4 regions of the Mesorhizobium sp. BH1-1-5 genome follow, and region 2 is predicted to be linked to each of the others. Evidence: riboswitches for the same ligand, from Rfam matches in the RefSeq annotation. Region 2 holds a riboswitch; each other region holds the start of a gene.

Region 1 (7,341 bases), on a different contig from region 2:
CCGGCGGCGAAGGAGCCAAGCGCCATGCCGATGCCGATGCCGGTGGTCACCCAGGTGACGCCTTCGGTAAGCATCGCGGCCGGCACGTGGCGTTCGATCAGGCCGAAGGCGGTGATGAAGGTCGGCGAGATCGCGACGCCGCTGACGAACACCGCGAGCGCCAGGGTCGGCACCGTGTCGACGAAGAGCAGCGGCAGCGTGGTGAGCGCGATCACCGTGATCGCGGTCGCCAGCTGTCGCTGCAGCGGCGCCTTCAGGCTGAGCGCGCCGACGATGATGCCGAGCACGAAGGATCCAAGCGCATAGACGCCGATGACAAGGCTCGCCGCCTCGGGCTGGCCGAGCGCCTTGGTGAGGGCGACGGTGGTGACTTCCGTGGTGGCGAAGGTCGCGCCGACGAAGATCAGCGCGAAGGTGATGATCTGGACCGGCCGCAGGCGGATCGCCGAGCCGGTCGCCCCATGCTCCGCCGTGCGTATGGGCGGCTCGGACGAGCGCTGCAGCAGGAATGCCGCCGAGCCAAACGCCAAGAGCAGGGTACTGACCACCATGCCGGCTTCGGGAAACAGCGCCGCGCTCAGGCCCACCGACAGCGAGGCGCCGGCGACATAGACCAGCTCGTCGGCGGCCGATTCGAAGGCGAAGGCGGTGTTGAGCTCCGGTCGGTCGCGAAAGATTTCGGTCCAGCGCGCCCTGACCAGTGCCGGGATGCTGGGCATGGCGGCGGCGAGGAACGCAGACAGGAACAAGCTCCAGACTGGCCAGTGCTGGTTGGCCGCAACGATCAGTGTCGCGAAGGAAATGACCGAGACGAGCGTCATCGGCGCGGCGATCGCCGTCTGGCCGCGCCGGTCCACCAGCCGCGATACCTGCGGCGACAGGAAGGCGTTGACCAGCGCGTAGGTCGCGGAGACCGCCCCGGCCAGCCAGTATTCGCCATGCGTCTGCGACAGCATCGCCACGATGCCGATCGGCGCCATGGCGATCGGCAGCCGCGCCATGAAGGCGGCCGCGGCAAAGCCCTTCGTGCCGGGAGCCCGAAAAATGTCCGCATAGGGGTTTCGCATGATCCTGCTCCTCGACAAGGCTGCATACTAAAACTACATACGCTGCGTATGAATGTGAGATAGTTCATACGCTGCGTATGTCAATTGGCATACGAGACGTATGTGAATAGGGCCAGGCCATGCATAGACCGCGCCAGGAGATGATCGCCGAGACACGCGCCAAGCTGATCGCGGCCGCTCGCCATGCCTTTGGCACGATCGGCTATGCCGAGGCCTCGATGGACGATTTCACCGCGTCGGCCGGCCTCACGCGCGGCGCGCTCTACCATCATTTCGGCGACAAGAAGGGGCTGCTGCAGGCGGTGATCGCCGAGATCGACGGCGAGATGGCTGTGCGCGTGAACGAGGTGGCCTCGAAGGCGCCGACCCGCTGGCAGCATTTCGTCGACGAATGCACCACCTATATCGAGATGGCGCTGGAGCCGGAAATCCAGCGCATCATGTTCCGCGACGGGCCGGCCGTGCTCGGCGACCCGGCGCAATGGCCGAACGCCAATGCCTGCACGGCCTCAATGACCGATCACCTGACCGCGCTGCAGGAAGAGGGCGTGGTCGTTCCCGACCTCGACCCGGAGACGACCTCGCGGCTTATCAATGGCGCCAGCAGCCAGGCCGCGCAGCGCATCGCCAATTCCAAGGATCCCGAAGCGACCTCGAAGAAGGCGATCGCGGCGTTCAAGCAATTGCTCGAAGGCTTGCGCAAGAAGGCCTGACCGGACGCTTGGGTAACCAAGCCACCGGGTTGTGCACCGGTTTCGGACCGACGCTACCCTCCCGTGATTGACAATCGCCGGGGCAAGCGCATCCTCCACCGCCAACTCATACAGCGCCGCGCGTTCTTTGAACGCGCAAAGGACGCTGTAAAACTTGATTTGGCGCATGATCCCTTTCCGAAAATCGATTCCGATTTTCGGGGTCATGCGCGGGGTGTGGAGAGTCGGGGCCATGTGGGACTTCAGCATTGGCCGGTCAGTGTCCATCATGATGCGGACATGGCCGTTCATCGTCTTTCGCATGATCGTCTATTTCGGCATCACCGTCGCCTACATCATGGCGACCGGCACGGGCGCCAGCGTCGGCTACGGCGTCGGCCATATCTCGACCGATCCGGACGGCCCGACGTCCTTTGCGCTGTGGGGCGGCGTGGTCGGCTTCGGCGTCGTCTCGATCGCCGTCTACTGGATCCGCGAATACATCCTTTATGTGCTGAAAGCGGGCCATATCGCCGTCATGGTGCATCTGATCGACGGCCACGACGTGCCCGACGGCCAGGGCCAGATCGCCTATGCGAAGGAGGTGGTCACCCAGCGTTTCGCCGAGGCCAACATCCTTTTCGTCGTCGACCAGCTGGTCAAGGGCGCCATCCGCGCCATCACCGGCCTGATCGGCGGCATCGCCGCATTCCTGCCTATTCCGGGCCTGAGCGGCCTGGTCAGCTTCATCAACACGGTGATCCGCCTGTCGCTGACCTATGTCGACGAGATCATCCTCGGCTACAACATCCGCATCAATTCGAACTCGCCCTTCGAGACGGCGCGGCAAGGCGTCGTGCTCTACGCCCAGAACGGCAAGCATATGGTCAAGAACGCTGTCTGGCTGGCGGTGATCATGTGGGGCGTGTCCTTCGTCATCTTCCTGTTGATGCTGGCGCCCGCGGCCGCCATCCTTTGGGTCATGCCGGGCGAGCTTGCCGGCTGGGCCTTTGTGCTCGCCATCGTCTTTGCCTGGGCCTTCAAGGCCGCCTTCATCGAGCCCTTCGCCATCGCTTCGCTGATGCAGGTCTATTTCGAAGCGATCGAAGGCCAGACGCCTAATCCCGAATGGGACCGGCGGCTCGCCGAGACCTCGTCGAAGTTCAGGGAGTTGCGCGACAAGGCGCTGGGCTCCTTCGGCGGCGGCTCGCGCTGGGATACGCCCCGAGCTGCTTGATCATGGCTTCGATGTGCTGCCAAGCCTCGCAATCGCCGATTTGAGCGGTGCCTCGCCGGCGCCGCGAAAGGTCTCGCTCATCACCAGCTCGGGCAGGGGCAGGCGCTTGCCCCAGCCATGCGCTTCCAGGTCCGGCTTCGGCGCGAAGGCCGAGACGCGGCCGACGCAGAGATAGGCAATCGGCGTGACATGCTCGGGGATCGACAGAAGCCGCTTCAGCGCCTCGGTTTCGATAATGCTCACCCAGCCGACGCCGACGCCTTCGGCCCGCGCCGCCAGCCAGAAATTCTGCACCGCGCAGACGGTGCTGTAGAGGTCCATCTCGGGGTTGTGCCAGCGCCCCAGCGGCGAATCCTTCGAGCGCTGCCGGTCGCAGGTGATGCACAGATTGAGCGCGCTTTCGCAGATGCCTTCGAGCTTCAGCTTGCGGTAGAGCGCCTGCCGTTCCGCCTCCATCGCCGGCAGTTCCTGCTCGCGCGCGGCGAGGAACAGGTCGCGCACCTGCTGCCGCCGTGCGGCGTCGCGGATGACGATGAAATTCCACGGCTGCATGTAGCCGACCGACGGCGCGTGATGGGCGGCGGTGATGAGCCGCGCCAGCACACTGTCATCGAGATCGTCGGATACAAAATGGCTGCGCACGTCACGCCTGGTGAACATGGCCCGGTAGACCGCGTCGCGCGCCAATTGGTCAAAATCATCGCCGCTCGCGGCGATCGCTGCTGCCTTCATCGCTTTTCCCCATGCGACAAGCAGTCTCCCGCCTGACCAAGCGGGTGACCATGTCTGCCGGGCCGGTCTTCTGGCTCGGGATCGTCCCGCTCCGGCGCCTTCCCGTCAGCGACAGTGGCTTTGCCGGCGCGGTCCCCCTTACAGCGTTGGGCACGCCACGGAGTTCAACCGTGTTCCCGATTCTCCCGCGTCGCGGGCACCAGGCAGCGAGATGACCTTATCGCGAAGTCTGGGCCGCGCCAATGGCGCCAGCGACACGGGCTGACGCAATTTTCCCCAGCCATTCGGCTTTCAAACATGGTCATCCGCGCCGCCGGTGCCTAGATTAGGCGCCATGGCCACCCGTCTCTACACGCACCCGATCTTTCTGGAACACCTGACGCCGCCCGGCCACCCGGAGCGGCCCGACCGTCTGCGCGCCATAGAGCGCGTGCTCGACGACGAGGCTTTTTCCGCGCTCGACCGCGTCAAGGCGCCCGAAGGCGATGAGAAAACCATCCTCTATGCGCATCCCGAGGATTTCGTCGAGCGCGTGCGCGCGGCGATCCCCGAAAACGGCATCGTCTCGATCGACGCCGACACCAGCGCCAGCCCGAAAAGCTGGCAGGCGGTGGTGACGGCGATCGGCGGCGCCAACGCTGCGGTGGACGACGTCTTCGAGGGCCGTGCCGCCAACGTCTTTGTCGCCGCCCGTCCGCCTGGTCACCATGCCGAAAAGACCACGGCGATGGGCTTTTGCCTGTTCAACACGGCGGCGATCGCCGCTCGCTACGCGCAGAAGAAGCACCAGGCCGAGCGCGTCGCCATCGTCGACTGGGACGTCCATCACGGCAACGGCACGCAGGACATTTTCTGGGACGATCCGTCAGTGCTTTACTGCTCGACGCACCAGATGCCGCTTTACCCGGGTACCGGGGCGAAGAGCGAGACCGGTGCCGGCAACATCGTCAACGCGCCGCTCGCGCCGCAGACCGGCAGCGATCTGTTCCGCGACGCCTTCCTGTCGCGCGTGCTGCCGTCCATCGACGCATTCGCGCCGGACCTGATCATCATTTCCGCCGGCTTCGACGCGCACCATCGCGACCCGCTCGCCGAGATCAACCTGACCGAGGACGATTTCGACTGGGCGACCGGCCAGTTGATGGAACGCGCCAGCCGCCACAGCTCCAACAGGCTCGTCAGCCTGCTGGAAGGCGGCTACGATCTGCAGGGACTGGCATTTTCAGTCGCCGCCCATGTCGGGCGGCTGATGAAGGGATAGGGTATGGCAGTGGAAGGCAATGAGGACGTCAAGGCGATGAGCTTCGAACAGGCGCTCGACGCGCTGGAGAAGATCGTCGATGATCTGGAGCGCGGCGACGTCCCGCTCGACCAGTCGATCAGGATCTATGAGCGCGGCGAGGCGTTGAAGGCGCATTGCGACCGGCTGCTGAAGGCCGCCGAGGACAAGGTCGAGAAGATCAGGCTGTCGCGCGACGGCAAGCCGGTAGGAACGGAGCCGCTCGACGCCGACTGAGGTGTATTGATATTCAGGTGAGGCCGGCCTGCAAATGGCGGCCTCCTGCGCTTCCGGTGCTCACGTACTTCAAGTACGCTCCGCTCCGGTTCTCGGAAGCCACCATTTTCGGCTCGGCCTGACCTGAATCTCAACACACCTCGGTGCATGATCTCAGACCGGGCAGAGCAAGCAGGTAAGGAGTTCAAGCCATGTGCCGCAACATCAAGACCCTGGCTAATTTCGAGCCGCCGGCGACCAATGACGAAGTGCATGACGCAGCGCTTCAATTCGTGCGCAAGCTGAGCGGCTCGACGAAACCTTCGAGGCGCAACGAGCATGCTTTCCACCATGCTGTCGAGGCGATCGCAGCGATCGCGCGCGAGTTGATCGACTCGCTCGAGACCAGCCAGGAACCCCGCAATCGCGAGGAAGAGGCGGCCAAGGCGAAGGCCAGGTCGGCGCTTCGCTTCGCCTGAGGAACCGACATGAGCTTCTTTCCGGGAAACGATCCTGAACCCGGCGATGCCTTCGCCTGCGATCAGATCGAACTGATGGTCATTCCGAACGCCAAGGATATCGGCGGTTTCGAGGTGCGTCGCGCCTTGCCGACGGCAAAACGCCGTCTGGTCGGCCCGTTCATCTTCTTCGACCGCATGGGCCCGGCCATCCTGCGCGCCGGCCATGCGCTCGACGTGCGCCCGCATCCGCATATCGGCCTGTCCACCGTCACTTACCTGTTCGACGGCAAGATCAGGCATCGCGACTCGCTCGGCACCGAAATGGTGATCGCGCCCGGCGACGTGAACCTGATGACCGCCGGGCGCGGCATCGTCCATTCCGAGCGCACGCCGGAAGAACTGCGCGGCGCGCCGATGTCGGTCTCCGGCCTCCAGACCTGGCTGGCGCTGCCGGACGGCAAGGAGGAGATTGCTCCGGTTTTCGCCAACACCTCGATGGCCCGTCTGCCCGAGATCGATGCCGAGGGCGTCGGCGGCCGCGTCGTCATCGGCGAATTCTCAGGCCTGCGCTCGCCCGTGGCGACCGCTTCGGACACGCTTTATGCCGATCTGCGCCTGGTCGCCGGCGCCAGCGTGAAAATTCCGGCCGATGCCGAGGAGCGCGCCATCTACACGCTGGAAGGCGAAGTCTCGATCGCCGGCGATGTCTTTCCGGCCGAGCGGCTGCTGGTGTTCAAGCCAGGCGAGGAGATCGTCGTTTCCTCCGAGCGCGGCGCGCATTTCATGCTGTTCGGCGGCGCTTCGCTGGGTTCCAAGCGCTATATCTGGTGGAATTTCGTCTCGTCCTCGAAGGAACGCATCGAGCAGGCCAAGCAGGAATGGAAGACAGGCCGCTTCGATATCGTTCCTGGCGATGAGGAGGAGTTTATCCCGCTGCCGGAGGGCTAGGGATCGCTCAACCTCGCGTCACGGACACACATTTACATTCGCCCACCGGCGGCCTATTCCGGCGCATGATTATGGCGCAATTTGCTGGTAGCGCCGTGTTCGATCAATTGAGGTAGGACGCGCCCGAGTGAAGCCAGACACGCCGCTGCTCGATAAGGTCCGCATTCCGGCGGATCTGCGGACGCTTGATGAGAGCGCGCTGCCGCAGCTCGCGGCCGAGCTGCGTGCCGAGCTCATCGACGCCGTGTCGCAGACGGGCGGCCACCTCGGCGCCGGCCTCGGCGTCGTCGAGCTCACGGTTGCCCTGCACTATGTCTTCAACACTCCGGACGACCGGCTGATCTGGGACGTCGGCCACCAGGCCTATCCGCACAAGATCCTGACCGGTCGCCGCGATCGCATCCGCACGCTGCGCCAGGAAGGCGGCCTCTCCGGTTTTACCCGGCGCGCCGAGAGCGAATACGACCCGTTTGGCGCGGCACACTCCTCGACCTCGATCTCGGCCGGCCTCGGCATGGCCATGGGGCGCGACCTGTCGGGCGGCCGCAACAATGTGATTTCCGTGATCGGCGACGGATCGATGTCGGCCGGCATGGCCTTCGAGGCGCTGAACAATGCCGGCGCGCTCGATGCCCGGCTGATCGTCATCCTCAACGACAACGACATGTCGATCGCGCCGCCGACCGGCGCGATGAGCGCCTATCTGGCC
Region 2 (7,341 bases):
GGTTGCAGAGGCTGGCGTTCTGTCGCCCCCCTCTCTGTCCTGCCGGACATCTCCCCCACAAGGGGGGAGATTGGCAGTTCCGCCGCTGGCTCTTCCCTTGCGGGCCCGGAAATTGGCGAAAGCCGGGGCGAAGGAATGATCTCCCCCGTTGAGGGGGAGATGTCCGGCAGGACAGAGAGGGGGGCCTCGCGCGAACCTATCCCCTCTGCCTTGCCCCACGCGGCCTCTACTGCATCGCGTGCTGTTCTCGGCAGTTCGGCTGAAAAGGCAACGTAATCCGTCAAGGCAAGGCCATGCCCCGCCTTCTCCAGCGCATCCAGCAACTCCCGCGGCGATTGTGGAATCCCGTCAACCGCATAGCCCTGTTCCTTCAGGTCATGCAGCATGGCGAGCACGCTCGACGGCACATCGAGGCCAACGGCATAGCCGGTCCGTCCGGGCGCGCTCGGGTAATCCGGGATCAGGATGGCAAGCTTGCGCTCGGCCCGCACGGTCCGCTGCAGACGAATAAACACGGCGATCCGCTTGGCCACCTGCGCCACGCGGTCCACTTCCGGCCGGTTCGCAAATGCTCGAAACGCGAGCTCCGGGTCGGTTTCGACCTCACCCTTGAAGGAGATCGCGCCGGCCAGGATGCGGCCGTCGAGCTCGGGCAGGACGACATGCATGGCGAGGTCGGCGGGCGCCAGGCCGCGCTGGTTCTTTTCCCAGACCTCGCGGCGCGTCGTGGCGACGATGACCTGAAAGACGGGCACGCCGCCGCGGTCGAACAGAGTTTCGGCGCCCGGTTCCGCGCCGGAGGCGAAGGCTGTGGCGGTGATGATGGCGGCAGGGCTTAGCGAGGCGAGCGCGGTTTCGACGAAGGCGAGGGACGCCGGGTCCTTGAGGCTGGAAACGAAGATCGGCATCGGGGCCATGCCTTGCGAGCGTAGCGCCTCGACCAGCGCATCGATCGGCGCGACATCTGCTGCGAGCAGCATCGAGCGGTAGAAGAGGATGGGGATGACGCCGAGCTTGTTGGCGTTGAGTTCCGTCGCCCCCCTCTCTGTCCTGCCGGACGTCCCCCCCTCAAGGGGGGGGATTGCCCTGTCGTCGACGGCTTCGCCAATCGTAGATGCTGCGGATGGCTCCGTCGTGGGTGGAGCGGAAAAAGCGCCCAGGCCCGCGACGGCCGATCTCCCCCCTTGAGGGGGAGATGTCCGGCAGGACAGAGAGGGGGGCGAAGGATCGCCGACATTTGAAAGATCAGGCTTTTCGACTACCCCCAACCCCGGCTGATAAAACCCCGCCTTGGGCACGCTGACCGGCTCAACCACGGCCGCATCCGACCCGGCCAACCGCGCCAGCCTTTGCACCAGTGCCGCCATATTCGCCGGCCCGCCTTCGCGGAAATAGCCAAGCAGGGCGTCGAGCTCCTCGCGGGGCAAAGTGGAGCCTTCGATAAGCCGCTGGTCCTCGTCATGGCTTTCGCCGGGCAGCAGCGCCAGCTTGATGCCGCGCTCGCGGGTGACCGCGGCGAGCTGGTCGCAGCCGTAGCGCCACCAGTCGTAGCCGCCGAGGATGCGGACAAGGACGACCCTGGCATGACGGGCGACGCTGTCGATCCACAGATCCACCGACATGGGGTGGCGAAGGTCGCGCAGTGCTGCCAGCCGCATCGAGGGCAGCCGTTCCGCATCCGCCTTCCAGGCGGTGGCCAGGCCGGCGAGATCGCTGTCGGTGAAGGACAACGCCACGACATCCGCAGGCGTCTGCCTGAGGTCGATCGGCTCGGCGAGATCGTCGAGCGAAGCGGATGTGGTGGCGAGGATATGCATCGCAGTCCGGATTTGCCTCAGCCGGCGAGGATACGCTCGATCGCCGGGCGGTTCAGCCCCTTGAGGCCGATGACGACGAGCCGCGATCGGCGGTCATCCTCGGCCGTCCAGGCGCGGTCGTAATAGTGGTTGACGCGCGGCCCGACGGCCTGCAGCAGGAGGCGCATCGGCTTGCCGCCGACCTCGACGAAGCCTTTGACGCGCAAAACGTTTTCCTGCTCGGCGGCAAGGGCGACGCGCTTTGCCAGCTCGTCGGGATTGGCGATCGAAGGGATGTCGATGACGAAGGAATCGAAATCGTCGTGCTCGTGGTCGAGTTCGTCGTCGTGATGGGTCTTGCGGTTCTCGATGTCGTCCTCGACGGCGAGGCCGAGGCCGAGCAGCACGGACGGATCGACCTTGCCTTGCGCGGTCGGCACGACCTTCACGGCGCGCGCCACATGCTTGCCGATGACGGCGTTGGCGCGCTCCGAGCCGGCCGCATCCATCAGGTCGCTCTTCGACAGGATGATCAGGTCGGCGCAGGCGATCTGGTCCTCGAACACTTCTTCGACCGGATCGTCATGGTCGAGCGAGTCGTCCGCGGCGCGCTGGGCCTGCAGGGCGTCCATGTCGGAGGCGACGCGGCCGTCGGCCAGTGCCGGACCGTCGACCACGGCGACGACGCCGTCGACCGTGACGCGGCTCTTCACCGTCGGCCACTGGAAGGCCTGCACCAGCGGCTTCGGCAGAGCGAGGCCGGAAGTCTCGATCAGGATGTGGTCGACCTTCGGTGTGCGCGACAGGATCTGGTCGAGCGCCGGCACGAAGTCGTCGGCCACGGTGCAGCAGATGCAGCCATTGGCGAGCTCGACGATGTTTTCCTCCGGGCAGGTGTCGACGCCGCAGCCCTTCAGGATCTCGCCGTCGATGCCGACGTCGCCGAACTCGTTGACGATGATCGCCAGCCGCTTGCCCTTGGCGTTTTCGAGCAGGTTGCGGATCAGCGTCGTCTTGCCGGCGCCGAGGAAGCCGGTGACGACGGTGCAGGGAACACGGGAAACGGAAGCGTTCATGGTCAGTCCTTCAGCATATCGAGGGGAGGGATGCGGGCAACCAGGCCGCGCTTGAGGGAATCGGGCCGGCCGCGCCAGGGGATCAGGCCGTCGGTCGAGGTGGCGAAGAGCTTTGCGCCGGCGACGAGATCGGCGCCGCTGGCAGCATTCAGGTCGCCGAAGACGTAGCTCCAGCAGCCGTCGCGCAGCAGCGCGGCGCTGAGGCGGCGCTTGCAATTGCCGAGGCATTCGACGGTGCGGATGCGGATATTTTCGCTAGTGGCGGCGCGGCGCGTGTCTTCGGCCAGCAGCGCGCCAGCGCGCGGATGCGCGTCCGAACCGGTCTCGTCGCGGCAGGAGGAGCAGACGATGACGGTGACGCTGGCCAAAGCGTCGGGCTCGGACGAAATGTCCTCAATGTTTGCCGGGAAACTGCCGTTGCGATCCAAAACCAGGCTCCTTGCCCGGAAAACCCGCCGGGCATTCGGATTCTTAAAGTCTCAGACGGCAGGTCTCCTGGCTCGCGGGTCGTCGCCTCGAATGCCGCCTTCCCGGGAACATCCCAGTGGTTTTCGGCAAAGGCTCGTCGCTTACAGTTGCGGGGACAGCCGCGGATTTGGGTTTTTGGCCCGCACCGCATTCCCTCTTGGCTCCTCCCTTTGCCGGGAGAAGACCGTCTGGGTCAGGATTTAGGCTTACGGCTAGGCGCCTGTCAACGCACGGCTACGACACCGCGATGTCGGCCAGCGCCGGACCGAGGTCGCCGGCCGGCGTCACTTCGATCGCCTCCAGGCCGAGCCAGCCCTGCATCTGCTTCAGCTCATCGAAGAGCTGGGCGGCGGTGTCGGGTGGCGCACCGGCCTCGGCATAAGCGGCGTGGACGCGAAGCACGCTGGCCGGGCGGTCGGCCCTCAGGTCGACGCGAGCGACGATGCGGTCGCCGAGCAGGAAAGGCAGCACATAATAGCCATATTGGCGCTTTTCCGCCGGCGTATAGATCTCGATGCGATAACGGAAGCCGAACAGTTTTTCGGTGCGGGTGCGTTCGAAGACCACTGGATCGAAAGGCGCTAGCAAGGCGCGGGCTTCGATGCGGCGCGGGATTCGGGCGTCCTTGTGGAGATAGGCGGGCTTATCCCAACCTTCGACCTTGACCGGCAGCAATTCGCCGGTTTCGACCAGTTCCTCGATGCGGTCCTTGGTGTCGCCGGGCGCCAGGCGGAAATAGTCGCGCAGATCGCCATAGGTGGCGATGCCGTGGGCGCGGGCCGAGATACGCAGCAATTGGCGATGCGCGTCCTCGACCGACGGTACGGGCAGGTCGAGCACGGCCTGCGGCAAAACGCGCTCGGGCAGGTCGTAATAGCGTTCGAAGCCGCGCCTGTAGGCGGTGGTGATGCGGCCGGCCCAGAACAGCCATTCGAAAGCGTGCTTGGCCTCGCTCCAGCCCCACCAGCCGCCATTGCCCTTGTGGCCCTCGATATCGGAGGCCGCGATCGGACCGCGATCGGCGACCTCTCTATATATCTCGTCTATCATTTCCTTGCGTTCACGGCCCCATTTGGCGAGGCCGAGATACATCTCGTCGCCCTGCTCGGCGCGCTGCATGCGCCAGCGCATCAGCGGGTAGGTCTCGACGGGCAGGAACGACGCCTCATGCGCCCAATATTCGAAGACTGCGCGCTTGCGGGTGACCGCGGCGTTGTCCAGGAGCGCAAGCGGGTAGGGGCCGAGGCGCGAATAGAGCGGCATATAGTGAGCGCGCACCACCGCGCTCACGGAATCGATCTGCAACAGGCCGGTTCGCGAAAGCACACGCGCAAGGTGCCGGCGATCCGGAACCGCCGCGGGGCGAGGGTCGTTGAACCCTTGCGCGCCGAGCGCGATGCGTCTGGCCATGGCCAGCGAAATCTTATCCTTCATCGAGGCGCCCTTGCCTTGATCGTTTGCCGGATATCTAGCCGGTGATTCCAGCGATGCTAGCAGGCAAATGGCGGGAGATGTGTCAGGAGAGAAAAGTGGAGTAAAAAATGAAGGAAATCAAACAAGAGCGGATCGGACCAGTTTCTTCCGATAAGGCGTCCAGGGCCGCGAATTGAACAAGGTTTGACTTGCGTCACCGAAACCGCTGCGCTAACCCTCGCCGCGTTGCAGCATGGGCCTCTTAAAACGGTTCAGCGGTTAAACTGTCACGCTTCCGCATTAGAGTTCGTTGCTGTAATCAAAGTGAACTACCCCGCCGAAGGAAAGCCGCCGCATGAGCGCACTCCTGAGTTCATATCTGCCCATCGTCCTGTTCATCGCCGTGGCGATGGTCGTTGGTCTGGCGCTGCTCGTCGCCCCCTTCCTAGTGGCCTATCGCAATCCCGATCCGGAAAAGCTTTCCGCCTATGAATGCGGGTTCAACTCGTTCGACGACGCCCGCATGAAGTTCGACATCCGCTTCTACCTGGTGTCGATCCTGTTCATCATCTTCGATCTCGAGGTCGCCTTCCTGTTCCCGTGGGCGGTGTCCTTCTCGAAGGTCGGCATGCTCGGCTTCTGGTCGATGATGGTGTTTTTGGCGGTGTTGACCATCGGCTTTGCCTATGAATGGAAAAAAGGAGCGCTGGAATGGGATTGAACGACAGTTCAGGCACCCTCGTCGCGCCGAAGCCCAAGGGCATCATCGACCCCAATACCGGCAGGCCGGTGGGGGAGGACGACCCCTTCTTCCTCGAAATCAACAATGAGCTGGCCGACAAGGGTTTCCTTGTCACCTCGACCGAAGCGCTGATCACCTGGGCGCGCAGCGGCTCGCTGATGTTCATGACCTTCGGCCTTGCCTGCTGCGCGGTCGAGATGATCCACACCTCGATGCCGCGCTACGACTCGGAGCGCTTCGGCGTCGCGCCGCGCGCCTCTCCGCGCCAGTCCGACATCATGATCGTCGCCGGCACGCTGACCAACAAGATGGCGCCTGCGCTGCGCAAGGTCTACGACCAGATGCCGGAGCCGCGCTACGTCATCTCGATGGGCTCCTGCGCCAATGGCGGCGGCTATTACCACTATTCCTATTCGGTGGTGCGCGGCTGCGACCGCGTCGTGCCGGTCGACATCTATGTGCCCGGCTGCCCGCCGAGCGCGGAAGCGCTGCTCTACGGCATTCTCCTTCTGCAGAAGAAGATCCGCCGCACCGGCACGATCGAACGGTGAGCCGATGACCCAGGCGTTGAACGAACTCTCCACATATCTCGGCGAGAAGCTCTCCGGCCGCATCGGCGAAGCCGTGCTTGCCTATGGCGAGCTGACGGTCTCCGTCGAGCCGGCTAACTTGATCGAGGTGGCGACCTTCCTGCGCGATGATGCGCGTTGCCAGTTCATCTCGATCATCGACATTTCCGGCGCAGACTATCCTTCGCGCGCCAGGCGTTTCGACGTCATCTACCATCTGTTGTCGCCAAAGCAGAATGTCCGTATCCGCCTGAAAGTTCAGGCTGACGAGGAGACGCTGGTTCCCTCGTTGACAAGTGTTTATCCGGGCGCCGACTGGTACGAGCGCGAGACCTATGACCTTTACGGCGTGCTCTTCTCGGGCCATCCCGATCTGCGCCGCCTTTTGACCGACTACGGCTTCGAGGGACATCCGCTGCGCAAGGATTTCCCGCTCACCGGCTTCGTCGAGGTTCGCTACGACGACGAGGCCAAGCGGGTCATCTACGAGCCGGTGGAATTGAAGCAGGAATTCAGAAACTTCGACTTCTTGAGCCCATGGGAAGGGACGGATTACGTCCTTCCGGGGGATGAGAAGGCGAAACAGTGAGTAGGGAAGTAGTGAGTAGTCAGTAGGGAAGGAATTGGGAAAGAAGATCGAATCCTATCGTGACTTGGTGGTGTGGCAATCGGCAATGGTACTTGCCGAGAATTGTTATCGCATCACCAAAGGTTTTCCGAGAGATGAGATCTATGGAATGACCTCCCAGATGCGCCGCTCGGCGGTTTCTATCGCCGCGAACATCGCTGAAGGGTACGGTCGTGAGAATAGAGGTTCTTTCGTTCAATTTCTGCGCATGGCGCAGGGTTCATTGAAGGAACTGGAGACGCACATACTGCTGGCATGCCGGATCGGTATGTTGGAGAGAGACAACGAGACTGAACTGCTGCTGCGGTGCGAAGAGATTGGAAAAATGACGCGATCTCTGATCAGAACGGTGCAGGCCAAGCAGGCGGAATGAAGCAGGCATTGAGATTGATGGCCACTATTCACTACTCACTACTGACTCTTCGCCAGAGGCGCCACAATGGCTGAAACCTCCGTCCGCAACTTCAACATCAACTTCGGCCCGCAGCACCCCGCGGCGCATGGCGTTTTGCGCCTGGTGCTGGAGCTGGACGGCGAGGTGGTCGACCGCGTCGATCCGCATATCGGTCTCCTGCATCGCGGCACCGAGAAGCTGATCGAGGCCAAGACCTATCTGCAGGCCGTGCCCTATCTCGACCGGCTGGACTAT
Region 3 (7,341 bases), on a different contig from region 2:
CCAACCAGCAATTGATGGGCTTGCCGGCGAGAGTGGACGTGAAGCCGGGAGACTATGCCTTTCTGCGGCCGACGCAGAGCGAGGCCGTGCTCCAGCATTTCGGTGCGATTGCGGTGTTCGCCGGCGGACGGATCGTGGAGTTCTGGCCGGTTCTGCCGATGGGGTGAGGGGCACCACTGCGGGCGTACTTGGCGCTGGCCTTCCGGCAACCTCGTCATTCCAGGGCGTAGCGACGCGAAGCGGAGCGCAGACCCTAGAATCCATTCCGTTACCTTTCCGCTATGCAACGAATTGGATCCTTGGCACCTGATGCAGGGTCCATGAACTCCGTTCTGCGGCGTAGCACTCCCTGACCACCGTCCCGGCATGGATTCCAGGGTCTGCGCGCGTCGCTCCGCTCCTTGCTCCGCCCTGGAATGACGAAGTTGTGAGGCGGCTCGCCACAAGCATTTTATTGACTCAGTCAACTAAATGATTGATCCTGTCCAAGACAGGAGGACTTCCCATGACCATCCACGATCATCCCGGCAAGGAACGCATCGATACGGTGCGCGCCTTCAACCGCTTCTACACGCGACAGATCGGCCTGCTCGACGAAGGCCTGCTGAAGAGCCCGTTCTCGCTGACCGAGGCGCGGGTGCTTTATGAACTTGCCAATCGTGACGGGCTGGTCGCCAGCGACCTGGTGCGCGATCTCGGCCTCGACCCCGGCTATGTCAGCCGTCTCCTCAAAAAATTCGAGGAACGCGGCTTGGTCGAGCGCGAGGCAAGCGAGGCCGACGCGCGCCGCGCCTCGATCGCGCTGACGCTGGCGGGCAGCCAGGCCTTCGCGCCGCTCAACCAGGATTCGCACGACCAGGTGCGCGCGCTGCTCGATCGCCTGGCGCCGGCCGACCAGGAGCGGCTGGTCAAGGCCATGCGCACCGTCCACGATCTGCTTGGCGACAGGCCCGAACCGAAGGTGCCGTATATCCTGCGGCCGTTGCAGGTCGGCGACATCGGCTGGGTCACGCGTCGCCAGGGGATGCTCTATGCGCAGGAATATGGCTGGGACGAGACCTTCGAGGCGCTGGTCGCTGAGATCCTCGGCGAGTTCGTCAAGAACTTCGTCCCGCAATGGGAGCGAAGCTGGATCGCCGAGCGCGAAGGCGAGGTGGTCGGCTCGGTCTTCGTCGTGCGCAAATCGCCCAAGGTCGCGAAGCTCAGGCTGCTTTATGTCGAACCATCGGCGCGCGGCCTCGGCATCGGCGCGCGGCTGGTCGACGAGTGCATCACCTTCGCTCGCGCCAAGGGCTATCGGACGCTGACGCTTTGGACCAACGACATATTGGGCGCGGCCCGCCGCATCTACCAGGAAGCGGGCTTCAGGCTGGTCGACGAGGAACGCCATCATTCCTTCGGCAAGGACTTGGTCGGCCAGACCTGGAACCTGGAGCTTTAGTTCGCGGGTCGCCCAGCAGCGTTTGCCCGAACCAGTCTGCAATGCTATCACGAAATGGTCGAAAAGGACCTGGAGCGGCACCCGGTAAGTCCGCTCCCTTCCGCCTTATGGAAGCTCCGTTCCCGCCCGATAACGCTCGCCGAGGCCGGCGATGAGGAAGGGGCGGCTGGTCTCGAAGCGCGGCGGCTCGAGTGCGGTGAGAAGCGAACTGTCCATCAGAATGGGCTCCACGAGGTCGAGGTTTTGGGTCGAGCCTTGCGCGCGCACCAACTCCGGCGTGGTGCCGAATTGCTCGCGAAAAGCCCGCGTGAACGCCTCATGCGAGCCGTAGCCGGCATCGAGCGCGACGCAAAGAATGTCGGGCGCGCCGCCGGCCAGCTTGCGCGCCGCTTCGCTCAGGCGGCGCGCCCGCATATAGCCCATGACCGATCGTCCCGTGGCCGCGCCGAAGGCGCGCGTCACATGGAAGCGCGACACGCCACTGCTTGCCGCTATTTCGTCGAGGCTGATGGCGTCGGGCAGGTGGCTTTCGACAAACCACAGCGCTTTCTCGGTCGGGTTCATGGTTCCTCGCATTTGGCAGGCCGACCCTAGCCGCCGCGCCGCGCGCCAGTTTGATCGAAATTGCGTTTCAAGCGAAGTCGAACGACGTTGACAGGCCAAGTAGCGTAGGCTAGTTGGTAATGTTATTACATATCAAAAAGGGTCAGAAACTTGCGGCAACGACACGACGATCCCGCCACGTCTCTCGCGCAAGGAGCGGACAGAGGCCCGTTGCGACTCGGACGGCGACAACCTACGATGGCTGCGTCATGGTCCCCGAGCCGCAAGGCGAGGGGTGAAAAGGGAACACGGTGAGATCCGCTTTGGGTCGAACCCGTGGCTGCCCCCGCAACTGTGAGCGGCGAGCTCCATCCGAAATGCCACTGGCCGGCAAGGCTGGGAAGGCGGATGGCGCAGCGACCCGCGAGCCAGGAGACCTGCCATCGACACGAGTTGACCGGACGGGGTGTGCCGGGAGGAGACGCGGGCACCGTCCTGTCGGCCGGCTCGCCCAGCATCCTTCCGTCGCCATTTTGGAAAGTGACGGAAATGTTGGAAGCCTCAAGCCATCGTATCATCGTCTGTTCGCTGTGCCGCGACACCCTGACCGGGCTGAGGTCCGGCGGGGATTTATGCGCCGACCTTCGCTCCAGGCTCTCCTTGCGGCAGACACCTTCCTTTGCCATCGAGACCATCGACTGCATGGCCGGCTGCGCGCGGCCGCTGACCGTGGCCTTCAAGGCGCAAGGCAAAGCCACCTATCTCTTCGGTTCCATCGACAGGGGCACCGATGCCGGCCCGCTGGTCGAATTCGCCAGGCTCTATGCCTCGCTGCCCGACGGCTGGTGCAATTCCGGCCAGCGTCCGGCAAGGCTCGCCGGCAAGATACTGGCGCGCATCCCCACCGCGGGTAAGGCAACGGAGCAAGTCCGGTGAGCGCGCCCCTGCTCGAAGCCCGCGATCTGCGCGCCACGGCAAACGGCCGGACCCTGGTCGAGGATCTCAGCCTGTCGCTGGCGGCGGGTGAGCGCCTTGCCATCATCGGCCCGAACGGCGCCGGCAAGACGACGCTGCTGCGCATGTTGTGCGGGGCGTTGTCGCCGAGCCGCGGCGAGGTTCGCTTGGCCGGGCGCCGGCTGGACAGGATCACCGCCGCCGAGCGGGCGCTCAGCATCGCCGTCGTCGGCCAGACCGACCAGCCCGATCCACGGCTGGCGCTCATCGACTATGTCGAGCTTGGCCGCGTCCCGCACGCCGGCCTGAGGCGCCGGCACGACGACCGCGACATCGTCGTCGAGGCGCTGCGCCGAACCGGGCTCTTGCCATTGCTTGCGCGCGCCATCGGCTCGCTCTCCGGCGGCGAGCGCCAGCGCGCGCAGCTCGCCCGTGCCATCGCGCAAGAGCCGAAGATCCTGTTCCTCGACGAGCCGACCAATCACCTTGACCCGCGCGCCCGCGCAGAACTGCTCGAGCTGGTGGCCGAATTCAACATGACCGTGGTCGCCGTGCTGCACGACCTCGCGCTTGTGGCGCCCTTCGCCACTCGCGTCGCGGTGATGAGCAACGCCCGGCTGCATGCGCTGGCGCCGCCGCGCGAGGCGTTGGCGCAGCCGCTTATCCGCGAGGTGTTCGGCATCGATGTGCTGCGCCTGCGGCACCCGACCGAGGACCGCGAGCTCACCGTTTTCGAGCTGCCCACGCGCGCGTCGTCGCCATCCTGAACCTGCCCACCCCAAAACAAGGAGCATCATTCCGTGAAACGCCTCGCTTTGTCGCTGGCCCTGTCGCTCGTCGCCCCGGCCGCCTTCGCTTTCCCAGTCACCGTCGACAGCTGCGGCAAGCCGCTCACCTTCGACGCGCCGCCGAAACGCGCTGTAATCCAGGACCTCAACATGGCCGAGATGGCCTTCGCGCTGAAGCTGCAGCCGTCGATCGTCGGGCTGACCGGCATCACCGGCTGGTACAAGGTCGGCCCGGAGTTCAAGGCCGAGCAGGGCGCCATCCCGGAGCTGGCGCCGAAATATCCGACGCTTGAAAACCTCGTCGCCGTGCAGCCGGATTTCTTCTTCGCCGGCTGGTACTACGGCATGAAGCCGGGCGGCGAGGTCACCCCCGACACGCTTGCCCCACATGGCATCAAGACGCTGGTGCTGACCGAGAGCTGCGTCCATCTCGACAAGAACCGTCCCGCCGCCTCGATGGACCTGCTCTACGGCGACGTCGAGAAGCTGGGCAAGATCTTCGGCAAGGAGGCGGAGGCCGAAAAGCTGGTCGACGGCTGGAAGGCCGAGCTCGCCGGCATCACCGCGAAAGTGGGCAGCGCCAAGGGCACGCGCGTGTTCCTCTACGATTCCGGCGAGGACAAGCCCTTCACCGCCGGCAAGTTCGCCATTCCCAACGCCATGATCGCTGCCGCGGGCGGCGAGAACATCATGGCCGACATGGAGACGAGCTGGGGCAACACCGACTGGGAAACGGTCGCCTCGCGCAATCCGCAGTTCCTGATCCTGCTCGATTACCAGGATGGCGGCGGCTACAGGAAGCTGCTCGATTTCCTTAAAGTCCACCCGGCGATGAAAGAGACGGACGCCGTCAGGAACGAGCGCTTCGTTGCGCTGCGCTACGCCGAGCTGACGCCCGGACCCGCCAATATCGAGGCGATCGGCAAGATCGCCAGGGCCATGCATCCGGAAGCGTTTTGAGACCACACCGCAAGCCCTTCGTCCTGGCGATGGCGCTGGGCGCGATCCTGCTGGTCGCGCTCGCGCTGCTTTCGATCGCCTATGGCTCGACGCTGATACCCTTGCGCGAGGTCGTCGGCGCGCTGGCGCATGCGGCGGGGCTCGACAGCCAGAGCCCATCCGGCCCGGTCGGCAGCATCGTCGTGGACTTGAGGCTGCCGCGCACGCTGCTGGCGATCGCCGTCGGCGCTGGTCTCGGCGTTGTCGGCGCGCTGTTGCAGACCGTCACCAGGAACGACCTCGCCGACCCGTTCCTGTTCGGCCTGTCCTCGGGCGCGGCCGCGGGCGCCGTTTCGGTCATCACCGTGTTTGGCGACAGTTTCGGCATCTGGACGCTCCCGCTCGCCGCCTTCACAGGCGGCATGCTGGCAGCGGCGATCGTGCTCCTGCTCGTTCCGCGGGTGAGGGGGCAGGGACCGGAGCGGCTGATCCTTGCCGGCCTCGCGGTCTCCTTCCTGTTCACCGCGCTGACCAACTATCTCGTCTTCGCCGGCGACCAGCGCGCCGCGCATTCGGTACTGTTCTGGACCATGGGCGGGCTCGGTCTTGCGCGATGGGACAATATCGGCCTGGCGGCGCTGGGTGCCGGCATCATCCTTGCCTACGGCCTGTGGAACCACCGCCGTTTCGATGCCTTCCTCGCCGGCGAAAGCGCCGCGGAGAGCCTCGGCGTGCCGGTGGCAAGGATGCGTCGAACGACATTCCTCGTCGCTGCCCTGGCGACCGCCATTCTCGTCGCCGTGGCCGGCGTCATCGGCTTCGTCGGCCTGATGATCCCGCATCTCGGCCGGCCGCTGGCCGGTCCGCTGCACCGGCCCCTGATAGTGACCTGCGCGCTGTTCGGCGCGATCCTGCTTCTGGCCAGCGATCTGCTTGCCCGCACGCTTTTGCCGCCGCAGGAACTGCCGATCGGTATCATCACCAGCTCGCTCGGCGCCTTCTTCGTCGTCACCATGTTGATGCGACGTCGGCCATGACCTCCCGGTCTTCGGGCACAGTTGCGCAGGCGCCACTGGTCGTTCAGTTCCGTCGGCCCAACATCTCCCTGCGGATCCATCGGCCGATCTCGCGCGGAACGTTGCGCAGCGGCGTGCCTGGACGCGAGCGTTTGCCTGGCGCCGCTGCGATTGAGATCGGCAGCGAGAAGGCGGCGTTGAGCGACTGCCGGCGGCCAAGCCGTTCCCAATGGATCAGCCCGCGCATGATGCGATCCCATGCAAGCACGGTGGCCACGGCGGTCGAAAGCTCACCGTCCTGCGAGGGCTCGTGTCGCCTGGCGAATTCGGCATGAGCCTCGGCCAGGTAGATGCCGAAGTCGAATTTTTCGGGATCGGGGTCGTAGTCGTCGGTGAGCGCGTAGCGCACCTGCTTGGCGATGAACGAGGCGATGTCGGGATAGTTCTCGTGGTGGATGTGCACGCAATGCGGCGGCTCCAGCTGGCGAAGCCGTTGGCGGCCGGTCAACACCTTGGGCAGGCGATGATGCCCGGGCTGCCACGCCACGGTTCCTCTGCGAAACAAGCGCACCTGGTGGTCGGGATAAAAGCCGGACCCCCGCATGACATGGCCGGCGATGGAATTGAAGCGCGGAATGGCGAAGGCGTCGGCATTCGCCCCGTGCTCGCGGATCAGCTGCTGAAGCGCCTCATGCGCGTCTGCCGCGAGGTATTCGTCGGAATCGAGCACCAGGATCCATTCATGACTGGCCTCGGCCAGGTACTGATTGCGGATCGGATCGACGGCATCGACGACCGCCGTGAACATCACCCGGCAGCCGGCGGCGTTGGCGATCTCGACAGTCTTGTCTCGGCTTTGCATGTCGACGACGATACGCTCGGCCGCCCATCGCGTGCCATCCAGGAGCCGCGGCAAGGTGGCTTCCGAATCCCGCGTATGGACGATCAGCGATATTGCGTGTTCCCGCGTCACCCGTTCTCGTCTCCATCGATTGCGTAGCGGCCCCGCCAGCGCTCCAAGAATAGGCGTCGCGATGCCTGATGGCGATCGGGCCGCCGGTCGGAAAAGGATTCCAGATGCAGGGAATCCCAGCCTTGCGCGCAGGCTATGCGGACGCCCAGCTGCCGTGCCCGCAGGCATAGGTCGGCATCTTCATAGCCGAAGGGAAACACCTCGTCGAAGCCGCCAAGCGCCGTGAAGACGGCATGGTCGATCACCATGGCGGCGCCCGTGACCGCCTGGGGAAAGCTCGTCACCCGGGTGACGATGGCGCTAGGCTTGCCATGGTCCTGATGATAGGGCCCGCGCTCGCCACCATCGAACCTCACGCCGCAGTGCTGGATCGTGTCGTCGGGCAGTACGAGTCTGGCGCCGACTATCCCGGCCTCATGATCGCGCATGACGTCGAGCATCTCCAGCAGCGCCTCGGGATGGAGAAAGACGTCGTTGTTGAGGAAGAGATAACGCGCGGCGGGTATTTCGCGGGCCCCGCGGTTGCAGGCGACCGAGAAGGGATGCCGGTTGTCGAAACGCACGATCCGCGCATCGGCGACGCCGAGCTCGACGGGGCGGTACGGTATGAGGGTGCCGTTGTCCATGACGACAATCGCCGAGCTGGGAAGCTCTGCCCGCGCCAAGGCACGTTCAAGCATTATCAGG
Region 4 (7,341 bases), on a different contig from region 2:
CCACGTGCTCACACTCCAGCTTTCAGGATGAAACCTCACGGTCGGTTTCGCAGTGAGTCGTCCATGATGACAAGAATGTGAAGTCTTTCCGGACCTTCGTCACGATCAGAAGCGTGGTCGACCCTTTGGCACTTATGATATCCGGCAACTAGCGTTACAGTGGCCAGCTTCGGCAAGCGAGATTTGTGCCCTCGGCGATAGCACAGGCGTAGCTTTGCCTTCGGAGGGCCGGCCAGATCAAGATGCCCTGCAAACGATGGTCCGCTTCCGCAGCGATTGCCGCTGCCCTAATCCTCCTCTTCCAGACCCTGCTAGGCGGTGCCTGGATGGGAGCGCAGGCCGCTGCCGGACCTCGCGATGCGTTTGGCAACGTCCTATGCACGACTGATACCGGCGGCCCCGGCCACGACTCTTCGCATGAGGGCGGATATAGTTGTGACTGCTGCCTGTCCGGATGCGATCTCGGAACGGCCATCATCCCCGAAGCGGACAGCGTCGGCGCCGCGCCGATCACCTACCTGCTAGTTTCCGATGACAAGCGGCTCGCCGTCGCGCCAGTCCGTGGTCAGAAACTGGGACCTCTCGGTCCGCGCGGCCCGCCGTCCCCCGGCTCCCATCATCTTGCAAAGCCTGTCCGGGCTTCGGCAGGGCAAATCACAAAATCAAATTCACGGTTCGATTGGGCTGAGCCAAGGCCACCTGAAAACAAGGAATCAAAATCATGCGTAATGTCATTCTCTCCGCCGCCTTTGCGGCTGTCTCCTCTGTCACGCTCTCAGGCGTCGCTTATGCACACGCCCATCTGGAGGCCGCGCAACCCCCGGTCAACGGCACGGTGAAACAAGCCCCCACCGAACTTGACCTCAAGTTCAGTGAAGAACTCAATCTGAAGTTTACCGGCGTGAAGGTCACTGGGCCGGATAAGAAGGAGATCAAGACGGATGGCGACATGCTTATGGACGGCGACAAGACGTTCATGGTCAATCTCCCCGCCGGGCTCGGCGCAGGCGCCTACAAGGTCGAATGGCATGCGCTCTCGCAGGATGGCCACAAGACCCACGGCGACTACAAGTTCACCGTGAAGCCTTGAGCGCGAATGACGGGGTGCCCCGGCATTTCCGCCTGCCTTTCCATGACCGACGCTCCGTTCCTCTGCCGCTGGACTGGCCCATGAGCCCGGATGTGCTGCTTGCGGCATGCCGCTTCGTGCACGACAGTTCGCTGATGGCGCTGTGGGGTACCTCTGCCTATCTTGCGGTACTCGTGCCGCAATCCGTGGCGGAGCCGGTCGCGGGCAGGCTGACAATCTTTCGCCTCGCCGCAGTCAGCCTGACCCTGGGTACTACCTGCCTCACCCTGCCGACACAAACGGCGATGATCGGCGACGGCTGGTCCGACGCCGTGAACGGCCAGATGCTATGGGATGTTCTTGCCTCAACCAACATCGGTACGGCGTGGCTGGCTCAAGCTTTGGCCGGCGTCCTGCTTGTCGCCACGCAAATGATCGCGCCCCGCTTAAGACTGGCGACAACCGCGATCGCATCGGGGCTTGGCCTCGTCTGCCTGGCGCTTAGCGGTCATGCGGTCATGAACGAAGGGTGGCGGGGCATCGTCCACCCGCTTAACGATGCCCTGCACGTCCTGTCGGCAGGCGCCTGGGTGGGTGCGCTTTTGCCTTTGCTGCTCATCCTGGCAAGCGCCAGCAAGGCGCCTTTCGACGCCGACGCCGCGACGGCACTGCGCCGCTTCTCGAACGCCGGCCATGTCGTCGTCACCTTGGCTATTCTGTCCGGAATTGCCAACAGCTTCTTCATTGTCGGTTGGCCGTTCGGGTTGTCGTCGCCCTATCGCATGCTGCTGTCGATGAAGGTTGTCGCCGTCCTGGCCATGATTGCGATGGCGACAGCCAACCGCTACTGGTTCGTGCCGCGTATCGGTCGTGCGCACTCGACCGCACTCCATGCGATCCGAGTTGGCACCGCCATCGAGATCGTGCTCGCGCTCGCCGCGATCCTGTTCGTTTCGATTTTCGGCATGCTGGATCCGAACTCCTGATTTAGAGCTAGTCGGCGCCGGGCCGCCCGCGCGGCTGCGAACCATGGGCGCGCAGCAGCCAGCGGGTGCCGTCGCTGCGGAAATCGGTAAAGCTGAGTGGCTCGACATCGATCTTCCGGGCCGAAGAGAGCGGCGCGCCGAGGACATGAATGATCGCGGCGCGGATGATGCCTGCGTGGGTCACCGCGATGGTGTGGCCACGCTCGGCAACCAGCCGCTCCATGAGCTTTGCCGTCCGACGGGCGACGTCGGCGGGTGACTCGCCCCCTTGGGGAGCCGCATCCGGGTCCGAGAACCAGGCGGATATGCCCTGCGGATCTTCGGCCTGCACCTCTTCAAAACCCTTGCCTCCCCATTGCCCGAATTCCTGGTCAGCGAGCAACGGCTCGACCGAGCCTTCTAGTCCGAACGCCTCGGCGGTCTGGCGCGCCCGCAGCGCCGGGCTGGTCCAGACGCGGTCGGCGCGGCGCAACCCCGGGCCGACCGCGCTCGCGCGAGTGAGTGCCTGCGACTCCAGCCGCTCATCTAAAGGGAAGCGCCCCTTGCGCGCGGCAAGCGTTGCTCCACTTGCGATCATCGTCAGGCGTACGAGCATCAAAACCGCCTCTGTGGCCTAGTCGAATTGCGCGTCACGATCTCGTGTCGCTCGTTGACGATACATTGACGGCGAACGAGGCGCTGAATAGTGTCTGCGACGATACGGGATTGGAAGTCGGTGTAAATCCGGCACGGTCGCGCCACTGTGATCGGCAACAGCCGAAAGTCAGGCCTTCTTCCGTAGCATTCGTTCGATCAACGGGACGCAGTATCCCAGGAGAGGAAAAATGTCCGACACCACCTTCGCACCCAGCTACGGCCCGGTGCCGATTCCAGTCCGCGAGCTTCTGCCGTGGGCCATCTTCGGCGGCCTGCTGCTTATGTTGGCGATCTATTTCGTCGGTGCGGAAGAAGGCGCGACATCGCTGATCCGCGGCATGTATGTGCACGAATTCGTGCATGACGGCCGCCACTTGCTCGGCTTCCCCTGCCACTAAGGGAAGATTGACATGGTCGGAAAACTCTTGCTGCGCGGCATGCTCGTCGGGCTGGTCGCGGGGATTTTGGCGTTCGCCTTTGCGCGGGTCTATGGCGAGCCGCAGGTCGACAAGGCCATCGCCTTCGAGGAACAGCAGGACCAGGCCGCCGGCGTGGCGCCGGAGCCGGGGATTGTCAGCCGCGCCACGCAGGCCGGCATCGGCCTCGCCAGCGGCGTGCTGGTCTATGGCGCCGCGCTTGGCGGGCTGTTCTCACTCGTCTTCTCGTTCGCTTATGGTAGGATGGGATCGCTCGGACCCCGCGCCACCTCCGCGCTGCTGGCGCTGCTCGGCTTCTTCGCCGTGATCGTGGTTCCTGGGCTGAAATATCCGGCGAACCCGCCCTCGGTCGGCAATCCCGAAACCATCGGCTACCGCACCGAACTGTTCTTCATCATGATCGTCGTTTCGCTGGCGACGATGGTAGCGGCTGTGGGCCTCGCGCAACGGCTGTGGGACAGACTCGGCGCCTGGGATGCGACGATCGTTGCCGGCCTTGCCTTCCTCGTCGTTTTCGCGCTGGTGAAGGCCGCTCTTCCCGACATCAACGAGGTGCCGGAACAGTTCTCGGCGGTGGTGCTTTGGCAGTTCCGCGTCGCTTCGCTGGGTATTCAGCTGGTGATGTGGACCGTCATCGGGCTTGCCTTCGGTGCTGTCGTCGAGCGAGAGCTCGCGGCGCGCAACCAGCGTGGCGGCGCCCGCCGCTACGCCTGACCCGCGATGCGCTGGCCGCCTCGGTTTTTCGCCCTGGCGGCCTTCGCGCTTGTCTTCCTGCTCGCCGCCGCGCCTGCTGATGCGCACACCACGCGCTCGACGCCGCCCCCGCCCGGCATCCAGATTCCCAGCCTCACCCATGGCCAGATGGCGGTGATCGCCCGCTATCGCAGCGATATCCTCGATCTGGCTCTGCGGCAGACAGAGACCGATCCGACCTTCCGGCGCCTCTACAATCACGGCAACCTGCAATACACATACTGCCTCTGGGGGTTGATGCCGGGAAGCCTTGCCGACGAGCAGAGTCCATTTAACGAATGCAGTCATGCGTATCTGGCGACCGCCAAGGCTCTTCTCACCTACATGGCGAAGATGCCCTCGGCCCAGAACGAAGCCAAGGCGCTGATTTCCAACATCGACGCCGACATGGTGCGTAGCGGCGCCTCCTGGGTCCTGTGCCAGTTCAGCGCCGAGGGCTTCAGCACCGGCGAGATCGTCGAGCCGCGATGGCGAGGCGTTTTCTTCCACCTGCCCAGCCTTGCCGTGCTGGTGTTGGCAGCGACGGCGCTCATCGCCGCTGGCTGGTCGATCTTCGGCTCGCACGCCTCGCGAAACAGGTCAATCGCCGCATAGCGGCTCGCCGGATCTTCAAGGCCGAGGTCGCCCGCGCCAGGCGGGCGACCGTCAAGCAGTCTGCACTCAGGCCCCCGCCGGCTGTAGACCTGCTTCCTTAAACCGCTTGGGCATCAAGAAGTCGATGATTGAGAAGGCCACGATCGCCAGGCCCGTCAACGGGAAGATGATCGAGACCGCAAGCGCGATCACGATGATCGCGACCGGCGCCCTGTAGTTCTTGGGATAGAGCGGCGCCCCGAGCCGCCTAGCGGGCCTGCGCTTCCACCACATGACGACGCCGGAAAGCGCCATGGCGATGACCGACAGGCAGAACAGCACGTTGAGCGCCGTGTTCCACCAGCCGAGATTGGCCTGATGCAGAGCAATGCCCACCGCCATCGCCTTCCCGGCCAGCCCGTAGTCGGCGAAGCGCACGTCGGCGAGAATCTTGCCCGTGTAGCGGTCGATGTGGACGGTGCGATCGCCAAAGGGATCATGCGTATCGGCATCCATGGAATCGGCCGAGATCGTATAGACCCCGCCATCGTCCTGAGGCGCGTTGATGCGGAACTGCTCGGTGAAGCCGTTGGCGCGGGCGTAGCCAGCGACGGTGTCCAGATTGACGGAGCCCATCTGCAACCCGGCGGCGCCCGCCTGCGAACCCGACTTAGGCATCGGCGTCTGCTCGAGCGTCCATGGCACTTCTTTCAGCGCACCGTGATTCATTGAGGCATGGGTCTTGTCGGAGAGCGGAACATTGTCCCACTTCGCCGCCGGGAACGTGCTCCAGGCCTGTACGAACTTGGTGCCCCAGATGCCGGTCCAGGAAAGCCCCGACAGAAAGAAGAAGAACAGAACGATAGAAACATAGAAGCCGAGCGAGACGTGCAGATCCTTCCAGAACGCCCGGCCGCCCAACCCGAGGTTCGGCAGCAGGGCGCGGCCGAGCGAGCGGCCATTGCGCGGCCACCACATGTAGAGGCCGGTCAGGATCAGCACGATGCCGAGGCCAGCGGCGATCTCGAGCAGCCGGTCGCCGACATCGCCCAATAGCAGCGTGCCGTGGATATGGTCGGCCCAGTAGAACCAGGTGTCGTCCTTGACGATGGTGTCGAGCACCTTGGCCCCGTGCGGATCGACCGCCACGACATTGTCCTTGCCATTGCCGTTGACGATGAAGACGGTCGCGCGGTCTTCCTCTTTCGGTACGACCATGAGCTTGAGCGAGCCCCCCGGGATTGCCGCGACGGCGTTCTGCGACTGCGCGACATAGGAAGCGCGCTTTCCACCGGGCGCCACGTAATGCTTGGCGCCGAGGAAGGTTTCGACCGAGTTGCCGTAGACCATGATCAGCCCGGTGCAGGCGAGCACGAGCAGGAACGGGATGACGTAGAGGCCGGCATAGAAATGCCAGCGCCAGATGGCGCGATAGAGCCGGGTGCTGACAGCAGTGTCCGGCTGCGCCGTGAGCGTTGCGGTGGACATGAGTAATCTCTCCAGTATGGCGGTCCGAATGGCCGCCTGTTGCTTTGATTGGTGAAGGACGCGGCCGCGCATGCGACGCGGCAGCGTTTGTTCAGTCAGGGGCTATGCCGGCCAGCGCTTGGCGCAGCAGGACGGTGTGAAGCGGTCCGCCCTCATGTCGCTGTTCCGATCAGCCGGCGCAGCTTCTGCAGCCGCGTCGCCATGTCCTCGCCATAGGAGATCGTGCCGGCGAACTGCCCCTGGGCATCCATCAGGAAGATGGAAGCGGTGTGGTTCATGGTGTAGTCGCCGTCCTCGGTCGGCACCTTCTCGTAGTAGATGCGATATTCCTTGCCGACGTCGGCGATCTCGGCCTCCGTGCCTGTAAGACCGGTGATGTGCTTGTCGAAGGATTGCAGGTAGCGTGCCATGAACTCCGGCGTATCCCGGGTGGGATCGACCGAGACGAACAGCACCCGAAGCTTGTCGGCGTCGGGCCCGAGGCTCTTCAGTGCCTCCGTCGTCTCCCACAAGGTGGTCGGACATACTTCGGGACAACGCGTGAAGCCGAAGAAGATCGCGAAGGGCTTGCCCTGCAAGTCCGCGTCCGAGAGCTTCTCTCCGGTCTGCGTGGTCAACGTGAACGGACCGCCGATCGGCGAGACGGCCGTTTGCACGACGCGCGGCCATATAATCATCACCATGATGCCGACCAGCACCAGCATGAGGCAAGCAAGCGCAATGATCGACCCCAGGCGCCGGCCAGGGCGAGCTTCAGCCTCCGTGGTCATCGTGCCCGCCTCCCATCGCGTCGACGGCGTATTCGACCTCGACCGTGCCGGACTTTTCGAAAGTCAGCGTGCCCTTGAAGGGCTGGCCTTGCTTGACCGGCTGTTTGAGGTCCATGAACATGATGTGGAACGAGCCGGGCTTGAGCGCGACTTCGCCGCCGGCCGGAATCTCCAGCCCGTCGGCAAGCTGCTTCATGGTCATGATGCCATTGGCGTCGACGGCCATTTCGTGGACCTGAGTCATACCGGCGACTTCGCCGGTGGCCGAGACCAGCCGGTCGGGCGAGTTGCCGTGGTTCTTCAGCGTCAGGTAGCCGGCGGCGACCATGGCGCCTTCGGGCGTGGCCCGCGACCAAGGATGGACGATCTCGATGTCGCCGGCCTTGAACTCTTGCGCCACCAGCGAGTGGGTTGTGGCGAAAAGCAGAGCCAGCGTGAAGACGGCAAGACCCAACCGCTCTTCGAAAGAACGGAACCGGCCCCGCGAATGGATGAACGAAAGCGCTCGCGTGAACGCGCGTTGACTTCCTTGCATTGGAAGACTCCCGATGACAGCCATGCCATTTTTGAGGCAGCGGGCCGCGTGTTTTTGACGATTGGATGGAACGCCCCCTGCGTTGTGGCAGGGT

Evidence for each region. Region 2 has a riboswitch for cobalamin ahead of LB572_RS02865 (DUF1636 family protein). Riboswitches for the same ligand answer to the same signal wherever they lie in the genome.
Region 1: it holds a riboswitch for cobalamin, as region 2 does, so the genes downstream of both, bluB (5,6-dimethylbenzimidazole synthase) here and LB572_RS02865 (DUF1636 family protein) in region 2, are expected to answer to the same signal.
Region 3: it holds a riboswitch for cobalamin, as region 2 does, so the genes downstream of both, LB572_RS04545 (DUF1636 family protein) here and LB572_RS02865 (DUF1636 family protein) in region 2, are expected to answer to the same signal.
Region 4: it holds a riboswitch for cobalamin, as region 2 does, so the genes downstream of both, LB572_RS20730 (CbtB domain-containing protein) here and LB572_RS02865 (DUF1636 family protein) in region 2, are expected to answer to the same signal.

Annotation. Positions count from the first base shown of each region.
Region 1 is NZ_JAIUIM010000023.1:64,611-71,951, reverse strand. Features, by position in the region: gene LB572_RS26120 (MFS transporter) at 1-1,067, opposite strand, end outside; gene LB572_RS26115 (TetR/AcrR family transcriptional regulator) at 1,187-1,780, shown strand; gene LB572_RS26110 (hypothetical protein) at 2,013-2,996, shown strand; gene bluB (5,6-dimethylbenzimidazole synthase) at 2,997-3,728, opposite strand; cobalamin riboswitch at 3,771-3,947, opposite strand; gene LB572_RS26100 (histone deacetylase family protein) at 4,063-4,989, shown strand; gene LB572_RS26095 (exodeoxyribonuclease VII small subunit) at 4,993-5,244, shown strand; gene LB572_RS26090 (DUF2277 domain-containing protein) at 5,436-5,702, shown strand; gene LB572_RS26085 (pirin family protein) at 5,712-6,632, shown strand; gene dxs (1-deoxy-D-xylulose-5-phosphate synthase) at 6,760-7,341, shown strand, end outside.
Region 2 is NZ_JAIUIM010000002.1:66,891-74,231, reverse strand. Features, by position in the region: gene LB572_RS02875 (cobaltochelatase subunit CobN) at 1-1,817, opposite strand, end outside; gene cobW (cobalamin biosynthesis protein CobW) at 1,835-2,872, opposite strand; gene LB572_RS02865 (DUF1636 family protein) at 2,875-3,300, opposite strand; cobalamin riboswitch at 3,340-3,544, opposite strand; gene LB572_RS02860 (winged helix-turn-helix domain-containing protein) at 3,575-4,774, opposite strand; gene LB572_RS02855 (NADH-quinone oxidoreductase subunit A) at 5,109-5,474, shown strand; gene LB572_RS02850 (NuoB/complex I 20 kDa subunit family protein) at 5,465-6,046, shown strand; gene LB572_RS02845 (NADH-quinone oxidoreductase subunit C) at 6,051-6,653, shown strand; gene LB572_RS02840 (four helix bundle protein) at 6,688-7,065, shown strand; gene LB572_RS02835 (NADH-quinone oxidoreductase subunit D) at 7,132-7,341, shown strand, end outside.
Region 3 is NZ_JAIUIM010000003.1:38,709-46,049, reverse strand. Features, by position in the region: gene LB572_RS04560 (alanine racemase) at 1-167, shown strand, start outside; gene LB572_RS04555 (helix-turn-helix domain-containing GNAT family N-acetyltransferase) at 506-1,441, shown strand; partial or broken gene LB572_RS04550 (helix-turn-helix domain-containing protein) at 1,559-2,005, opposite strand; cobalamin riboswitch at 2,238-2,444, shown strand; gene LB572_RS04545 (DUF1636 family protein) at 2,534-2,920, shown strand; gene LB572_RS04540 (ABC transporter ATP-binding protein) at 2,917-3,705, shown strand; gene LB572_RS04535 (ABC transporter substrate-binding protein) at 3,739-4,686, shown strand; gene LB572_RS04530 (FecCD family ABC transporter permease) at 4,716-5,702, shown strand; gene LB572_RS04525 (glycosyltransferase family 2 protein) at 5,746-6,654, opposite strand; gene LB572_RS04520 (glycosyltransferase family 2 protein) at 6,651-7,341, opposite strand, start outside.
Region 4 is NZ_JAIUIM010000015.1:106,237-113,577, forward strand. Features, by position in the region: gene copC (copper homeostasis periplasmic binding protein CopC) at 722-1,090, shown strand; gene copD (copper homeostasis membrane protein CopD) at 1,171-2,055, shown strand; gene LB572_RS20725 (histidine phosphatase family protein) at 2,063-2,650, opposite strand; adenosylcobalamin (AdoCbl) riboswitch at 2,754-2,835, shown strand; gene LB572_RS20730 (CbtB domain-containing protein) at 2,880-3,089, shown strand; gene LB572_RS20735 (CbtA family protein) at 3,102-3,842, shown strand; gene LB572_RS20740 (hypothetical protein) at 3,849-4,475, shown strand; gene LB572_RS20745 (PepSY-associated TM helix domain-containing protein) at 4,542-5,942, opposite strand; gene LB572_RS20750 (SCO family protein) at 6,095-6,712, opposite strand; gene LB572_RS20755 (copper chaperone PCu(A)C) at 6,696-7,166, opposite strand.